DNA from 4 places in the Streptomyces sp. NPDC085932 genome. Region 1 is predicted to be linked to each of the others. Evidence: riboswitches for the same ligand, from Rfam matches in the RefSeq annotation. Region 1 holds a riboswitch; each other region holds the start of a gene.

What was found. Region 1 has a riboswitch for cyclic di-AMP ahead of ACIGAQ_RS19420 (transglycosylase SLT domain-containing protein). Riboswitches for the same ligand answer to the same signal wherever they lie in the genome.
Region 2: another riboswitch for cyclic di-AMP. It lies ahead of ACIGAQ_RS23365 (M23 family metallopeptidase); the one in region 1 lies ahead of ACIGAQ_RS19420 (transglycosylase SLT domain-containing protein).
Region 3: another riboswitch for cyclic di-AMP. It lies ahead of ACIGAQ_RS00455 (M23 family metallopeptidase); the one in region 1 lies ahead of ACIGAQ_RS19420 (transglycosylase SLT domain-containing protein).
Region 4: another riboswitch for cyclic di-AMP. It lies ahead of ACIGAQ_RS04225 (peptidoglycan DD-metalloendopeptidase family protein); the one in region 1 lies ahead of ACIGAQ_RS19420 (transglycosylase SLT domain-containing protein).

What each region holds. Positions count from the first base shown of each region.
Region 1 is NZ_JBITSJ010000003.1:726,731-730,289, forward strand. It holds gene ACIGAQ_RS19410 (outer membrane lipoprotein carrier protein LolA) at 1-382, opposite strand, end outside; gene ACIGAQ_RS19415 (polyprenyl synthetase family protein) at 614-1,624, opposite strand; cyclic di-AMP (ydaO/yuaA leader) riboswitch at 2,129-2,307, shown strand; gene ACIGAQ_RS19420 (transglycosylase SLT domain-containing protein) at 2,311-3,072, shown strand; gene ACIGAQ_RS19425 (HAD family hydrolase) at 3,036-3,559, opposite strand, start outside.
Region 2 is NZ_JBITSJ010000004.1:662,855-666,413, reverse strand. It holds gene ACIGAQ_RS23370 (PrsW family intramembrane metalloprotease) at 1-813, shown strand, start outside; gene ACIGAQ_RS23365 (M23 family metallopeptidase) at 900-1,928, opposite strand; cyclic di-AMP (ydaO/yuaA leader) riboswitch at 1,940-2,096, opposite strand; tRNA gene ACIGAQ_RS23360 (tRNA-Met) at 2,396-2,469, opposite strand; gene ACIGAQ_RS23355 (dihydrofolate reductase family protein) at 2,530-3,559, opposite strand, start outside.
Region 3 is NZ_JBITSJ010000001.1:114,527-118,085, reverse strand. It holds gene ACIGAQ_RS00460 (GntR family transcriptional regulator) at 2-697, opposite strand; gene ACIGAQ_RS00455 (M23 family metallopeptidase) at 885-1,673, opposite strand; cyclic di-AMP (ydaO/yuaA leader) riboswitch at 1,686-1,851, opposite strand; gene ACIGAQ_RS00450 (pitrilysin family protein) at 2,044-3,432, opposite strand; gene ACIGAQ_RS00445 (pitrilysin family protein) at 3,429-3,559, opposite strand, start outside.
Region 4 is NZ_JBITSJ010000001.1:1,052,254-1,055,812, forward strand. It holds gene ACIGAQ_RS04220 (alpha-galactosidase) at 1-1,556, shown strand, start outside; cyclic di-AMP (ydaO/yuaA leader) riboswitch at 1,867-2,028, shown strand; gene ACIGAQ_RS04225 (peptidoglycan DD-metalloendopeptidase family protein) at 2,033-2,980, shown strand; gene ACIGAQ_RS04230 (SGNH/GDSL hydrolase family protein) at 3,251-3,559, shown strand, end outside.

The DNA.
Region 1 (3,559 bases):
GGGTGTGCGTGCCGGTGGCCAGTTCGGTGAGCTTGGCCGTGGGGTCGGCGGAGGAGCCGCCCTCGCCGCGGCCGGCGGCGCCGGACATCAGTCCGGACTCCAGGCCGCCGAGGTCCGGCAGACCGAGGTCGGTGCTGATCTTCACCGTGCCGGAGAGCTGTTCGGTGTCCGACTCGGCGATCTTCTGGATGAGCTGCTGTGCGGTGATCTTCGGAAGGTCGGGGTCACCGGAGTCGGCGAGTGCGGGGACCAGGCCGATCGTCGCGGCCGCCACCCCCACCACCGTGACCGGGACGACGTACCGCGCGGCCTTGCGCCGCCGGGAGTGCTGCTCGTCGACCTCCCCGCCGGTCGTGCTGTCGTCGGATGCGTACGGTGCCATGTGTGCCCTACCTCCGTGGTCGGCGGCGGCTGTCCGTGTCGTCCACGCACTCGTCCCTGAGCCGCCATTCTCACCCGAACAGGTGAGGAGTGGTGTTTTCCGTGGTTTCCATCTGACCAAATCGGCCAGGGAGATACGTCAGACCCCGGACTCAACTCCGCGTACTGCTGGGGTATGACACGGGAGGGCGGCTTCTCCCCCGACCCGTAGGGGTCGGGGGGCGGCGGGCGGTCAGCCGGCCCGGTGCACCACCGCGTCGCACAGTTCCACCAGGGCCGTCTTCGCGGCGCACTCGGGCAGCGGCGCCAGTGCCGAACGGGCGTCCTCGGCGTAGCGGACGGTGTCCCGGCGGGCCTGTTCGAGCGCCGGGTGGGCGCGCAGCAGGCGCAGGGCCTCAGCGTGCCGCTCGTCGTCGGTGAGGTCGGAGTCCAGCAGCTCGCACAGGGCGAGGTCCTCGGCCAGCCCGAGCCGGGCCGCCCGCTCGCGCAGCCGCAGCACCGGCAGGGTGGGAATGCCCTCGCGCAGGTCGGTGCCGGGGGTCTTGCCGGACTCGTGGGAGTCGGAGGCGATGTCCAGGACGTCGTCGGCGAGCTGGAAGGCGACGCCGAGCCGCTCGCCGTACTGGGTCAGCACGTCCACGACCGTCTCGTCGGCGCCGGACATCATCGCGCCGAACCGGCACGAGACCGCCACCAGCGAGCCGGTCTTGCCGCCCAGCACGTCCAGGTAGTGCTCGACGGGGTCGCGGCCGTCCTGCGGTCCGGCCGTCTCCAGGATCTGGCCGGTGACCAGCCGCTCGAACGCCTCGGCCTGCACGCGCACCGCCTCCGGGCCGAGGTCGGCCAGGATGTGCGAGGCGCGGGCGAAGAGGAAGTCGCCGGTGAGGACCGCGACGGAGTTGCCCCAGCGGGTGTTGGCGCTGTCCACCCCGCGGCGCACGGCGGCCTCGTCCATCACGTCGTCGTGGTACAGCGTGGCGAGGTGGGTCAGCTCCACGACCACGGCCGACGGCACGATCCCGGGGGCGTGCCGGTCGCCGAACTGGGCGGCGAGCATCACGAGCAGCGGCCGGAACCGCTTGCCCCCGGCCCGCACCAGGTGCTGGGCGGCCTCCGTGATGAAGGGCACCTCGCTCTTGGTGGCCTCTAGCAAGCCTTCCTCGACAGCCGCCAGTCCGGCCTGGACATCGGCTTCCAGAGCCTGGTCCCGCACGCTCAGCCCGAACGGCCCGACGTCGGTCACGAGGGGTCTCCTGTCTGCTGGTGTCTGCCGGTGCTTACGCGGATTGTCGATAGGTCGCTGCCATCACTCGGATCAGCGTATCCGGTCACGTTTCGATCACCGCCAGCGCCCATGGTTACAGGCCGGGTGGTATCCGATCACGACCGCTATGTTTTCGATCAGCTCATAAGAACAGACATGTTCCGACTTACCGGGAATTCACGGTCTATGTGGTATTTGCACCATTGATGAAGCAAATTCCACTTGCGGGGCATTGCGCCCCGGGTTGTGATCAGTGAATTGAATCACTTCCGGCCCTCTGCGGCCCCACCCGGGCACCGAGCGGTCCCGCCCTTCGGCGAGAGCGAGTTGAGGCTTGGCTCACGCAAAGGATCAAGCCGCCCATTACCCCCCGATCAAGGTCATCCGGCGCCTTGTGTGACTCCGGTGCTTGTTCCCGGCATGTGCTCTCGCATACGTTCCGGCCCAGTCCGGCGGACCGCCGAATCCTGCCGCCGCCCGGACTCCCCACACACACCGACTCACTCACGCAGGGCAGGAGCGGGGGACCCAGGTAAGTCGCCGGTCCGTGACACGGACCGGCTCGGGGTGAAGCCGCGCACGACAGCACCACGCCGTGTGCGGCCGGGCACCTCCCGGCCCGAACCCGACAGCTCACCTCGCAGGCGCCGGAGAGGAACATCACCATGCCCGGACGAGGTAAGCACCGTCGCCCCAGAAGGAACCCGATCTCCCGTGGTGTCGCCGTCGTCGGCACCGGCGGAGCGGCACTGACCCTCCCGCTCCTCGGCGCCACGCACGCCGGCGCCGCCGAGCCCCAGAGCGCGCCCGCCGCGCAGACCGTGCCGCAGGCGGCCCAGCCCGCCAAGTCGCTCTCGTACACCGTGACCAAGGGCGACACGCTCTACGGCATCGCGGAGAAGTACGACGTCTCCGGCGGCTGGAAGCAGCTGTACAAGGACAACCGTGGCGCCGTCGGCGACGACCCGAAGGTGATCCACCCGGGGCTGAAGCTGAAGGTGGAGACCGCGAAGGCCGCCGCCCCGAAGAAGGCGACGCAGTCGTCCGCCCCGGCCAAGCCGGCCGGTGGTGTGACCCAGGCCACCCCGGCCGCCGCGAAGACCTACGCGAACAACCTCGACGGGTGGATCCGCGAGGCGCTGGACATCATGGCCCAGAAGGGCATCCCGGGCTCGTACGACGGCATCTACCGCAACATCATGCGGGAGTCGTCCGGCAACCCGCAGGCGATCAACAACTGGGACTCGAACGCCGCCAAGGGCACCCCGTCCAAGGGCCTGCTCCAGGTCATCGACCCGACCTTCGCCGCCTACCACGTGTCCGGCACCCCGTACGACCCGTACGACCCGGTCGCCAACATCACGGCGGCCTGCAACTACGCGGCCGACCGCTACGGCTCGATCGACAACGTCAACGGCCCGTACTGAGCCGTCCCGCCCAGCAGTCGTTCGAGGACGACGGCGATGCCGTCGTCCTCGTTCGACAGGGTGATCTCGTCGGCCACGGCCTTGAGTTCGGGATGGCCGTTGGCCATCGCGACGCCGTGCGCCGCCCAGTCGAACATCGGGATGTCGTTGGGCATGTCACCGAAGGCGATGGTGTCCGCGGGCCGCAGCCCCAGGTGCTCGGCGGCCAGTGCCAGACCCGTCGCCTTGGTGACACCGCACGGCTGGAGCTCGACCGTGCCCGGCCCGGACATCGTCACCGTCGCCAGTGAACCCACCACCGAGCGGGCCGTCGCCGCCAGCTCGTCGTCCGACAGGTAGGGATGGCGCAGCAGCACCTTGCTGATCGGCTCGCCCCACAGCTCGTCGCGCCGGTCGACCCGCACCGCGGGCAGTGTCGGGTGCGGCATGAGATAGCCCGGCTCGATGAGCGTGAGCCCGTCGACCCCGTCCTGGTCGACCGCCGCGT
Region 2 (3,559 bases), on a different contig from region 1:
GCCTCCGTCACGGCGGCCACCTTCTTCGTCCGCATCATCATGTCGCCGTTCGCGCACCCGCTCTTCACGGTCCTGACCGGTATCGGCTTCGGCGTCGCGGCGCTCTCGGCGGACCGCCAGCACCTGAGGCGCGTCGCCTTCCCGCTCGCCGGGCTGCTGCTGGCGATGGGCATGCACGCGATGTGGAACGGCTCGTCGTCGTTCGGCGAGTACGGGTTCTTCGCCGTCTACGCGGCGTTCATGGTGCCGATCTTCGGGCTGCTGACGTGGCTGGTGATCTGGACGCGGCAGCGGGAGCTGCGCACGGTTCGGACGGAGCTGCCCGCCTACGCGGTCGCGGGCTGGCTGGCCCCGGCCGAGCCGTACGCGCTCGGCTCCATGCGGGCACGCCGGATCGCCCGCCAGTACGCCCGCCGGCACGCAGGGAAGACGGCGGCACGGGAGGTGGCGCGGTACGAGGCGTACGCGACGTCGCTCGCGTTCCTGCGGCACCGGGCCCGCCGGGGCCGCGCCGGGCCCGACTTCGCCGTACGCGAGATGGAGCTGCTGGCGGCCCTGTGGCGGCGCCGGGAGGCGGCCCGCCCGGCCCTGGACCACGCGGCCCGGATCACGGCGCCTCCGGTCCCGGTGACGGCCCCGCCCTGGCCGATGCCCGGGGCGTACGGCCAAGGCCAAACGCACGGCCACACGTACGACCACGGCCACGCCTACGGTCAGATCCCCGCGTACGGCCAGATCCCCGCGTACGGCCACCCGGCGGGGTACGCCCCCCAGCCCACGCAGTACCCGGCGTACAACCCCTACAGGTCCTGACACCCGTCCGGGCACGGAAAAACCGGCAGCCCTGACGTCGGGGGGTCGTCGTCAGGGCTGCCGGTGCTTCTGCGGGCGCTCGTCGCTTACGGGTTGAGGCCCTTGCCCCGCAGCCAGGCCATCGGGTCGATGCCGCTGCTGGAGCCGGCGGCGTGGACCTCCAGGTGCAGGTGCGCCCCGGTGACGTTGCCGGTGGCGCCGACACGGCCGATGACGTCGCCCGTGCTGACCTTCTGGCCGACGCTGACGCCGATGGAGGACTGGTGCGCGTACCAGATCTCCGTGCCGTCCTCCAGGGTGAGGACGGTCTTGTAGCCGTACGAGCCGTTCCAGCCGGCCTCGGTGATGGTGCCGCTGTGGACCGCCTTGATCGGCGTGCCCGTGGGGGCGGCGAAGTCGAGGCCGGTGTGGTAGCCGGAGGACCAGTAGGCGCCGGCCTGGCCGAAGCTGGAGGTGATGGTGTACGAGGAGGTCGGCAGCGTGTACTGCTTGGCGAGGGCGGCGAGCCGCTCGGCCTCGGCCTTCTTGCGGGCCTCCTCCTCGGCCTTCCGCTTGGCCTCGGCGGCCTTGGCCTTGGCTTCCTTCTCCGCCTTGGCGACGGCCTCCGCGGCGGCCTTCTCGGCGGCGGCGGCGGCTTCCTCGGCGGCCTTGGTCTCGATCTGCTCCTGCTGGTGCTCGACCTGGGCCATGATCCGGGCGCGCAGGGCCTCGCCGGCGTTGGGGCCGCTCTGGTCGGTGTCCGCCGCGACCGTCGCGAGGTCGCTGAGCGGAGTGGCGGAGCCTTCGGGGGTGTCGTCGTCCGAGATGAGGGAACCCACCGAGGGAAGGTCCGGCACGGAGATCGACACCGGCGGCTTGCCGGTCTGGGCGCTGGCCATGCCGCCGGCGCCCACGGCGGCTATGACGCCGACGCCCAGGACGGTGGAGCTGCGGGCGAGCCCTCCGCCGCGCTGCTTGGTGACGCGATGCCGGCCACGGAGGGGACGGATGGACTCCGCGGTGGGGTTCCACTCCTGGAACGGGCCCTCGTCGGTGCGCTGACCGCCGTAGAAGACTTCGGTGTCGCGCTGTTCCGTCGCGAACGGGGCCGCGGAGGCAGGCCGGTTGGACGCCACGTGGGCGTACTCCTTTCCTTCCTTCTCGCCTACCGGGTTAGCTGACGGGTTCGGAGCAGGAAGGTCTCCTACGCGCGTATACCGGCCGTGCTGCCACGGCGGTATCCGCTCGATTCACCCCAAGTGGTGGTTCCCCGGTTCCCTTTCGGGATTCGGCGCGTGCGCACGGAGCCGCCTTCTGTGACGGCTGGGACGACCGCGCTGCGTTATCGAACGTTAATGGAGGCGCGGTGCGTATTCCAGCGGTTCCGCTTGATCATTAACCTTTTTCGCGCGGACGTACCTGCCATGACCGGCTTAAATCGGGCGAGTTGACCGCCTCTCAAGTGACAGACGGTTTTTGACGGTGTGTCAGTTGTTATGCGGAGCGGGAGGATTCGCTCACCCTGCGTGAAGAGCACCCTGCGCAGGAGAAGCGAAAGCACCGAGGGCCGGAACCCTTTCGGATTCCGGCCCTCGGCCTTCAGTAGCGGGGACAGGATTTGAACCTGCGACCTCTGGGTTATGAGCCCAGCGAGCTACCGAGCTGCTCCACCCCGCGTCGTTGTGATTCCAGTGTACGCCATGCGCAGGACAGCTCGTGCCACACCCGCCCCGGGACTCAGGACAGCAGGTGGCGGTTGGGTGCCTGGGCCCGCTCGGCGTGTTCCGGGAGCACGACGACCTCCGCTCCGGCCGCGGCCAGGAGCCCGCTGCCGTCGGCCCCCGCCACGAAGGTGTCCGGCTCGCGCCAGGCGGTGACCACCCGGCGCACGCCCGCGTCGAGGATCAGCCGGGCGCAGGGCACGGGACGGGAGGCGCGGCGGGCGCAGGGCTCCAGGCTGCTGTACACCGTCGCGCCGGGCAGCCGCGGGTCGGCCGGGTCGATCCGGGCCAGGGCCGCCTCCTCGGCGTGCACGACCGGGTCACCGCCTTCCCGGGAGTGCCCCCGGGCCAGTTCCGTACCGTCGGCGGCGACCACCACCGCGCCCACGCTGAACGCGGTGTCCGAGGGCGGGCACTGTTCCGCCAGCTCGCAGGCGAGGCTCAGCCACCGGTGGTCGGCGGCGGCGGGCAGGGCGCCGGTGCCCGGGGCGGTCGGCACGTAGCGCATGAGGACGACGTCCTCGATCCGCCGGGTCTCCAGCAGCCGGAGCCGGCCGCTCTGGTAGCCGCCGGGCCCGAAGAGGCGCGGGGCCTGCGGGTCGCCGACGAAGAGCGGGGCGAGGACCAGCTGGAGCTCGTCGGCGAGGCCCTGGGTGAGGAGCTGGGTGTGGATCAGGCCACCGCCCTCGACCATGAGCCGCCGTACGCCCCGGACGTCGTGCAGATGGGTGAGGAGCCGGCGCCAGTCGAGGTCCGGGCCGAGCGGGACCACGTCGGCGGCGATGCCGAGGGCGCGGGCGCGTTCGGCCCCGATGTCGGTCGTGTACAGCACCTTCTCGCCGCCGGTGTGCCAGAACCGGGCGTCCGGGTCGAGGTCGCCGGAGCCGCTGACGGTGACCTTGAGCGGGTACTCGGGCCGGCCGGCGGCCACCCGGGCGGAGCGGCGCCCGGGCGAGTTCACCAGCAGCCGCGGGTTGTCGGCGCGGATGGTGCCGGCGCCGACCAGGATCGCGTCGACGGACGCGCGGACCTCGTCGACCCGGTCG
Region 3 (3,559 bases), on a different contig from region 1:
GTTAATGCCGCAGGCTCGCCTTGTTTACGGCATGTTGCGGATTCCTCACATGCTCGGCGCGCTCCCGCGGCCGGCCGAGGCGCAGCCGGTGCGCGGCCGTCGCGCGCTCGGTGTGCAGCGCCGTGAGCGCCCGCGCGCGCTCGCCGTCGCCGCGCGCCACCGCGTCCACGATCGCGCCGTGCTCCGTCCAGGACTCCACCGGATCGGCCGGCGTCTCCACCGCGTACATCCAGGCGATCTTGTGGCGCAGCTGGGTGAGCATGGCGATCAGGGCGGGGCTGCCCGAGGCCTGGGCCAGCGTCTCGTGGAACCAGCCGCCCAGGGAACGCAGGTCGTCGCTGGTGCCCCTGCGGGCGCGCTCCTGGCCGAGCCGGACCAGGCCGCGCAGGACCTTCAGATGCGCCTCGGTGCGCCGCTGGGCGGCTCGGGCGGCACCGAGCGGCTCCAGCAGCCCGCGCATCTCCAGCAGGTCGGCGGCCTCCTGCTCGGTGGGCTCGGCCACGCACGCGCCCGCGTGCCGCCGGGTCACCACGAAGCCCTCGGCCTCCAGGGTGCGCAGGGCCTCCCGGACGGGGACGCGCGAGACGCCGTAGCGGCGCGCGAGGAGTTCCTCGGTGAGCCGGCTGCCGCGCTCGTGGACACCCGCGACGATGTCGTCCCGGATGGCCGTGCACACCGAGTGCGCGGGAATACGCATGACCCGACCTCCGCTTAATCCCCGTGAAACGTCGACGAGTGACGTGTGTTCCGTGACTCTATTGCAATCAGCCGGAATTTCCGACGGCAGCCCGGAATCCATGGATATTTTTTGGACAGGGGTCCGGTGAATGCCGAAAGGCCCCGGCTCGGTGAGCCGGGGCCTTTCGGGCGCTGAGCGGGTGGCGTCAGAGGTTCACGCCGTGCGAGCGGAGGTAGGCGAGGGGGTCGATGTCCGAGCCGTACTCGGGGCTCGTGCGGGCCTCGAAGTGCAGGTGCGGGCCGGTGACGTTGCCGGTCGCGCCGGACAGGCCGATCTGCTGGCCCGGGGTGACCTGCTGGCCGACCGAGACGCCGACGGACGACAGGTGGCCGTACTGGGTGTACGTCCCGTCGTTCATCTTGATCACGACCTGGTTGCCGTAGGCACCGCCCCAGCCGGCCTCGACGACCGTGCCCGCGCCGACCGCGTGGACGGAGGTGCCGGTGGCCGCGTGGAAGTCGATGCCGGTGTGGCTGCCGGAGGACCAGACGGCGCCGCCGGCCTTGTAACCGGTGGAGACGTAGGAGCCCGGGATCGGCGAGACGAAGCTGTTGAGGCGCTTGCGCTCGGCCTCGCGGGCGGCGCGCTCCTTGGCCTCGCGGGCCTTCTCGGCGGCTTCCTTGGCCTTCTTCGCGGCCTCGGCCGCGCGCTCACGGGCGGCCTGTTCGGCCTTCTGCCTGGCGGCGGCCTCCTCGGCCGCCTGCTTCTGCGCGACGGCCTGGGCGTCGATCTGCTGGGCCACGGTGTCGCCCATGGTGACGACCGGGGTGAGGCCGGTCTGCTCGACGGCCGGCTCGGAGGCGGCGAAGGCCGGGGCGGCCACGGTGCCGATCACGCCGGTGGTGGCGAGCGCCGCGACGCCCGCCGCGCGGGCGGTGCCGCGCTGGATCCTGCTGGGACGGCGATGCTTGCCGGTGGCGCGTGTGAACGCCATGAAGTGGCTGGTCCTTTCCTTCCCTCTCGCCTACCGGGTTAGCTGACGGGTTCGGAGCAGGAAGGTCTCCTACGGACCCCCTCGCGACTCGCGTGGGCGTCCGATTCACCCCAGGGACTGCGGTTGGGTCCCCGGCTCCCCTGGCTCGCGCCGTACGGGGACTCGGCGATGACTGTCCGGTGCCGCGGGTGCGGCGCACTGCCTGACGAACAGCCCGGACGAAGCTAAACGGGGCCACTTTCAATTCCCAAACGGATCCGGGCTTTTGTAGCGCATCCCACAGGGCAGACAGGCAACTCCCGTCCCAATTCGGGCATAAAGGAGCCCTGGTGCCTTGGAAGACAACCAGGGCTCCTCGGCGCGTGTGCCGTTACTCGGCGGCCACGACCGTGACGTCGCCGATGCCCAGGGCCTCCACGGGGGCCTTGATCTGCGCCGCGTCGCCCACGAGGACGGTCACCAGACGGTCCACGGGGAAGGCGCTGACGGCCGCCGCCGTGGCCTCCACCGTGCCCGTCGCGGCGAGCTGGCGGTAGAGCGTGGCCTGGTAGTCGTCGGGCAGGTGCTGCTCGACCTGGTCGGCCAGCGTGCTCGCGACGGCCGCGGCGGTCTCGTACTTCAGCGGTGCCACCCCGACCAGGTTCTGCACGGCCACGTCCCGCTCGGCGTCGGTCAGTCCCTCGGCGGCGAGGGTGCGCAGCACCGTCCACAAGTCCTGCAGGGCCGGACCGGTGTTGGGGGTGTCCACGGACCCGCTGATGGCGAGCATCGAGGCACCGGTGCCGTCGGGCGCGGAGCGCAGCACCTGGGCGAAGGACCGCACGCCGTAGGTGTAGCCCTTCTCCTCGCGCAGGACGCGGTCCAGGCGGGAGGTGAGGGTGCCGCCGAGGCAGTACGTGCCGAGGACCTGGGCGGGCCAGACGCGGTCGTGCCGGTCCGGTCCGATCCGGCCGATGAGCAGCTGCGTCTGCACGGCGCCCGGGCGGTCCACGATGACGACCCGGCCGGTGTCGTCGGCGGTCACGGGCGGCACCGGGCGCGGCTCGGCCGAGGAGCCGGTCCACGCGCCCAGGGTGTCGCCGAGCAGGGCGTCCAGGTCGATGCCGGTGAGGTCGCCGACCACCACGGCCGTGGCCGTGGCGGGGCGGACGTGCTTCTCGTAGAAGGCGCGCACGGCCGCGGAGTCGATGGCCGCGACCGTCTCCTCGGTGCCCTGGCGGGGCCGCGACATGCGCGAGCCCGCCGGGAACAGCTCCTTGGAGAGCTCCTTGGCGGCGCGGCGGGAGGGGTTGGCCAGCTCGTGCGGGATCTCGTCAAGGCGGTTGCGGACCAGCCGCTCGACCTCGCTGTCCGCGAACGCGGGCGCCCGGAGGGCGTCGGCGATCAGACCGAGGCCCTTGGCGAGCCGGGAGGCCGGGACCTCCAGACTGATCCGGACACCGGGGTGGTCGGCGTGCGCGTCGAGGGTGGCGCCGGCGCGCTCCAGCTCGGCGGCGAACTCCTCGGCCGAGTGCTTGTCGGTGCCCTCCGAGAAGGCCCGCGCCATGATCGTGGCCACGCCGTCCAGGCCGGCCGGCTCGGCCTCCAGGGGGGCGTCCAGCAGCACCTCCACGGCGACGACCTGCTGGCCGGGGCGGTGGCAGCGCAGCACGGTCAGGCCGTTGTCGAGCGTGCCGCGCTCGGGGGCCGGGAAGGCCCAGGGCCGTGCCTCGCCCGCCTGCGGCCGGGGGTGGAAGTCCATCGTGGCGAGCTCGGTCACTTGGCCGCCTCCTCGTTCTCGTCGCCGGCCGCGGCTGCGGTCTCCCCGGCGGTGTCGGCGTCGTCGGTCGCGTCGGCGTTCTCGTCGGCGACGGGCTCGTAGACGAGCACCGCGCGGTTGTCGGGGC
Region 4 (3,559 bases), on a different contig from region 1:
GGCTGGTGCGCTCCGGGCTCACCCCCGGCGAGAAGGTGATCGGCAGCCGGCGCGGCCACACCGGCCACCAGCACCTGCCCTGGGTCGCCCTCGACACCGACGCGACGGAGGAGCACGGCGAGGTCTACGGCTGCGCGCTGGGCTGGTCGGGCTCCTGGCGGATCTCCGTGGCGCAGCTGCCGGACGGGCGCGTGCAGATCACCGGCGGCGCCGGCCACGACGACTCGGGCCTGCTGACCCTGGGCGCGGGGGAGTCGTACACGACACCCCTCTTCGCCGGGCTCTGGAGCGACGGCGGCTTCGGCGGCGCGAGCCGCGCCTGGCACGCCTACCAGCGGGCGCACGTGATCCCGGACGCCGGCCGGGACCGGCCGGTGCTGTTCAACTCCTGGGAGGCCACCGAGTTCGACATCTCCGAGGAGCAGCAGCGGGCGCTCGCCGAGCGGGCCGCGGCCATGGGGGTCGAGCTGTTCGTGGTCGACGACGGCTGGTTCGGGAGGCGCACCAGCGACCGGGCGGGGCTCGGCGACTGGACGCCCAACCCCGACCGCTTCCCCGGCGGGCTGAAGCCGCTCGCCGACCATGTGCACGGCCTCGGCATGCAGTTCGGCATCTGGGTCGAGCCCGAGATGGTGAACCCGGACAGCGACCTCTACCGCACCCACCCGGACTGGGTGCAGTACCAAACCGGACGAAAGCGGACGGAATTCCGCAATCAGCTCGTACTGAACCTGGCCCGGGAGGACGTCCAGGAGTACCTGTGGGAGCGGCTCGACGGGCTCCTCTCCAGCGCCCCGATCGACTACGTCAAGTGGGACTTCAACCGCTGCTTCACCGACGCCGGCTGGCCCGGGGACCCCTACCCGCAGCGCCTGTGGGTCGACCACATCCGCGCCCTGTACGCCCTGCTGGACCGGCTGCGCGCCGCCCACCCGGGCGTGGCCTTCGAGTCCTGCTCGGGCGGCGGCGGCCGGATCGACCTCGGCGTGCTCAGCCGCACGGACCAGGTGTGGACCTCGGACAACACCGATCCGCTCGACCGGCTCGCCGTGCAGCACGGCTTCAGTCAGATCCACCCCGCGCGCGTGATGGCCGCCTGGGTCACCGACAGTCCGAACGCCATGCTCAACCACCGGGCCAGTTCCCTCCGGTTCCGGTTCGTGAGTGCCATGGCCGGGGTCCTCGGCGTGGGCGGCGACCTCACGAAGTGGACGCCGGAGGAACTCGCCGAGGCGCGGGAGTGGGTGGGGCGCTACAAGGAGATCCGCCCGGTGGTGCAGCGCGGTGACCTCTACCGGCTGCGGCCCCCGGAGGGCGGCCTGAGCGCCGTGCAGTACGTCCTCGGCGACGAGACCGTCGTCCTCGCCTGGCTCCAGGCGCAGCGCTACGGCGAGCCCGTGCCGGCGCTCCGGCTGCGCGGCGTCGACCCGGCAGCGACGTATGAATGCCTCGAAACGGGCGAACTGTACCGGGGGGCCGTCCTGCGGCATCACGGACTGCGGATCGGTCTGGGCGGGGATCTGGACGCGACCGTGGTCCGGCTTAAGCGGAAGTAGTCATTCTTGTCCGAATAAGGCGCTTCGGTCGCTTCGCCATAACGTGCCCCGGTCGCAGAGGAGATGGGGCCCGAGTGCGTGACCATCGTCATATCCGTGACGATGCGTTGTTGCCATGTGCACGTAATTCGGGCGCCAATCAGGGTAATTGCGGAAAGTGAGAGATCCGTAATCCACGCTCGGTGACGGCAAATCTGCCGACGCGTCAAGGAAAACGCCCCTGCGGGCAACCGCAAGCTTGTCCCGTTGCGTCTTGGTCGCTTACGTTCCACACCAATCCGGACGGACGCCTAATCCTGCCGCCGCCCGGAGCCCGCACACACTGACCCGACGTACGGCAGGAGCGGGGGACCCACAGGTAAGACGCCTGTTCCGGTTCCCGGAACGGCTTGGGGTTAAGCCGCGCCTCGGCGCGGCCGGGCAGCTCCAGCCCGCACCCGACAGCTCACCTCGCAGGCGACGGAGAGGAATTCGCCATGCCCGCGAAGGGTAAGCACCGCCGCCCCAAGACCCAGCGTTTCACCCGCTCCATTGCCGTCGCCGGAACCGGCGGAGCGGCTCTCGCCCTTCCCCTCATGGGGGCCGCCGGCGCCCACGCCGCCACTCCGCAGTCGGCTCCGGAAAAGGCCGTCCAGGCCGCCCCGGCCGCCGGGAAGAAGGCCGCGGAAAAGGCCACCGGAGCGCGCACCTACACGGTGAGGGCCGGCGACTATCTCGCGAAGATCGCGGACGACCAGAACGTCAGCGGCGGCTGGAAGAAGCTCTACTCGGACAACCGTGACGCCGTCGGCGACGACCCGTCGCTGATCCACCCGGGCCTGAAGCTCTCCCTCGGCAAGAAGGCCGTGGCGAGCCCGTCCGAGGCGCCGTCCGCGCCGAAGGCCCCGGCCGAGAAGCCCGCGGAGAAGCCCGCCGGGTCCACCGAGACCACGAAGTCCTCCTCCGGCTCGTCCGCCGAGGCCGAGGCCCCCGCGAAGCCGGCCGCCGCCAAGCCGGCCGCCCAGAGCAACGCCAGTGGCTACAGCTCCCCGGTGGACGGTGCCACCGTCGGCACCCCGTACCGCATGTCCGGCAGCATGTGGTCCAGCGGCTACCACACCGGCGTCGACTTCGTCGTCCCGACCGGCACCTCCCTGAAGGCCGTCGGCGCGGGCACCGTCGTCTCCGCCGGCTGGGGCGGCGCGTACGGCAACCAGGTCGTCATCAAGCTGAACGACGGCCACTACGCCCAGTACGCCCACCTGTCCCAGCTCTCCGTCACGGCCGGCCAGACCGTGTCCGCCGGACAGCAGGTCGGCCTGTCCGGCGCCACCGGCAACGTCACCGGACCGCACCTGCACTTCGAGATCCGCACCGCGCCGGGCTACGGCTCGGACGTGGACCCGGTCGCCTTCCTGCGCTCGCACGGCGTCTCCGTCGGCTGACCGTCCGCGCGACCACCTGCCTGACACACGACCGAAGGCCGGACCCCGATCCCCGGGTCCGGCCTTCGGTGGTTCCCGGATCAAGCGGCTCGCCGGAACCGGCGTTCACCAGAGAACGCCCGTGACGGACCGGCTGTTCCGGAGTTGGCGAACACTTTAGGAGTGGCTTATCTCACCGCCCGTCAACCCTTGCCTACGGTCGCGTAGGCCACATTCGAAGGTGAATCATGAGCGGCTGTGGCAGACGATTCGAAGAGTGACAGCAGAGCAGTGATCGGGTCGTACGTGGCGGTGGGGGACAGCTTCACCGAGGGCGTCGGTGATCCCGGCCCCGACGGGGCGTTCGTCGGCTGGGCCGACCGGTTCGCCGTCCTGCTCGCCGACCTGCGGCCCGAAGGCGACTTCCGGTACACGAACCTCGCCGTGCGCGGGAAACTCCTCGACCAGATCGTGGCGGACCAGGTTCCGCGGGCCGTCGAGATGGCCCCGGACCTCGTCTCGTTCTGCGCCGGGGGCAACGACATCATCCGGCCCGGCACCGACCCGGACGAGGTGGCCGAGCGCTTCGAGCGGGCGCTG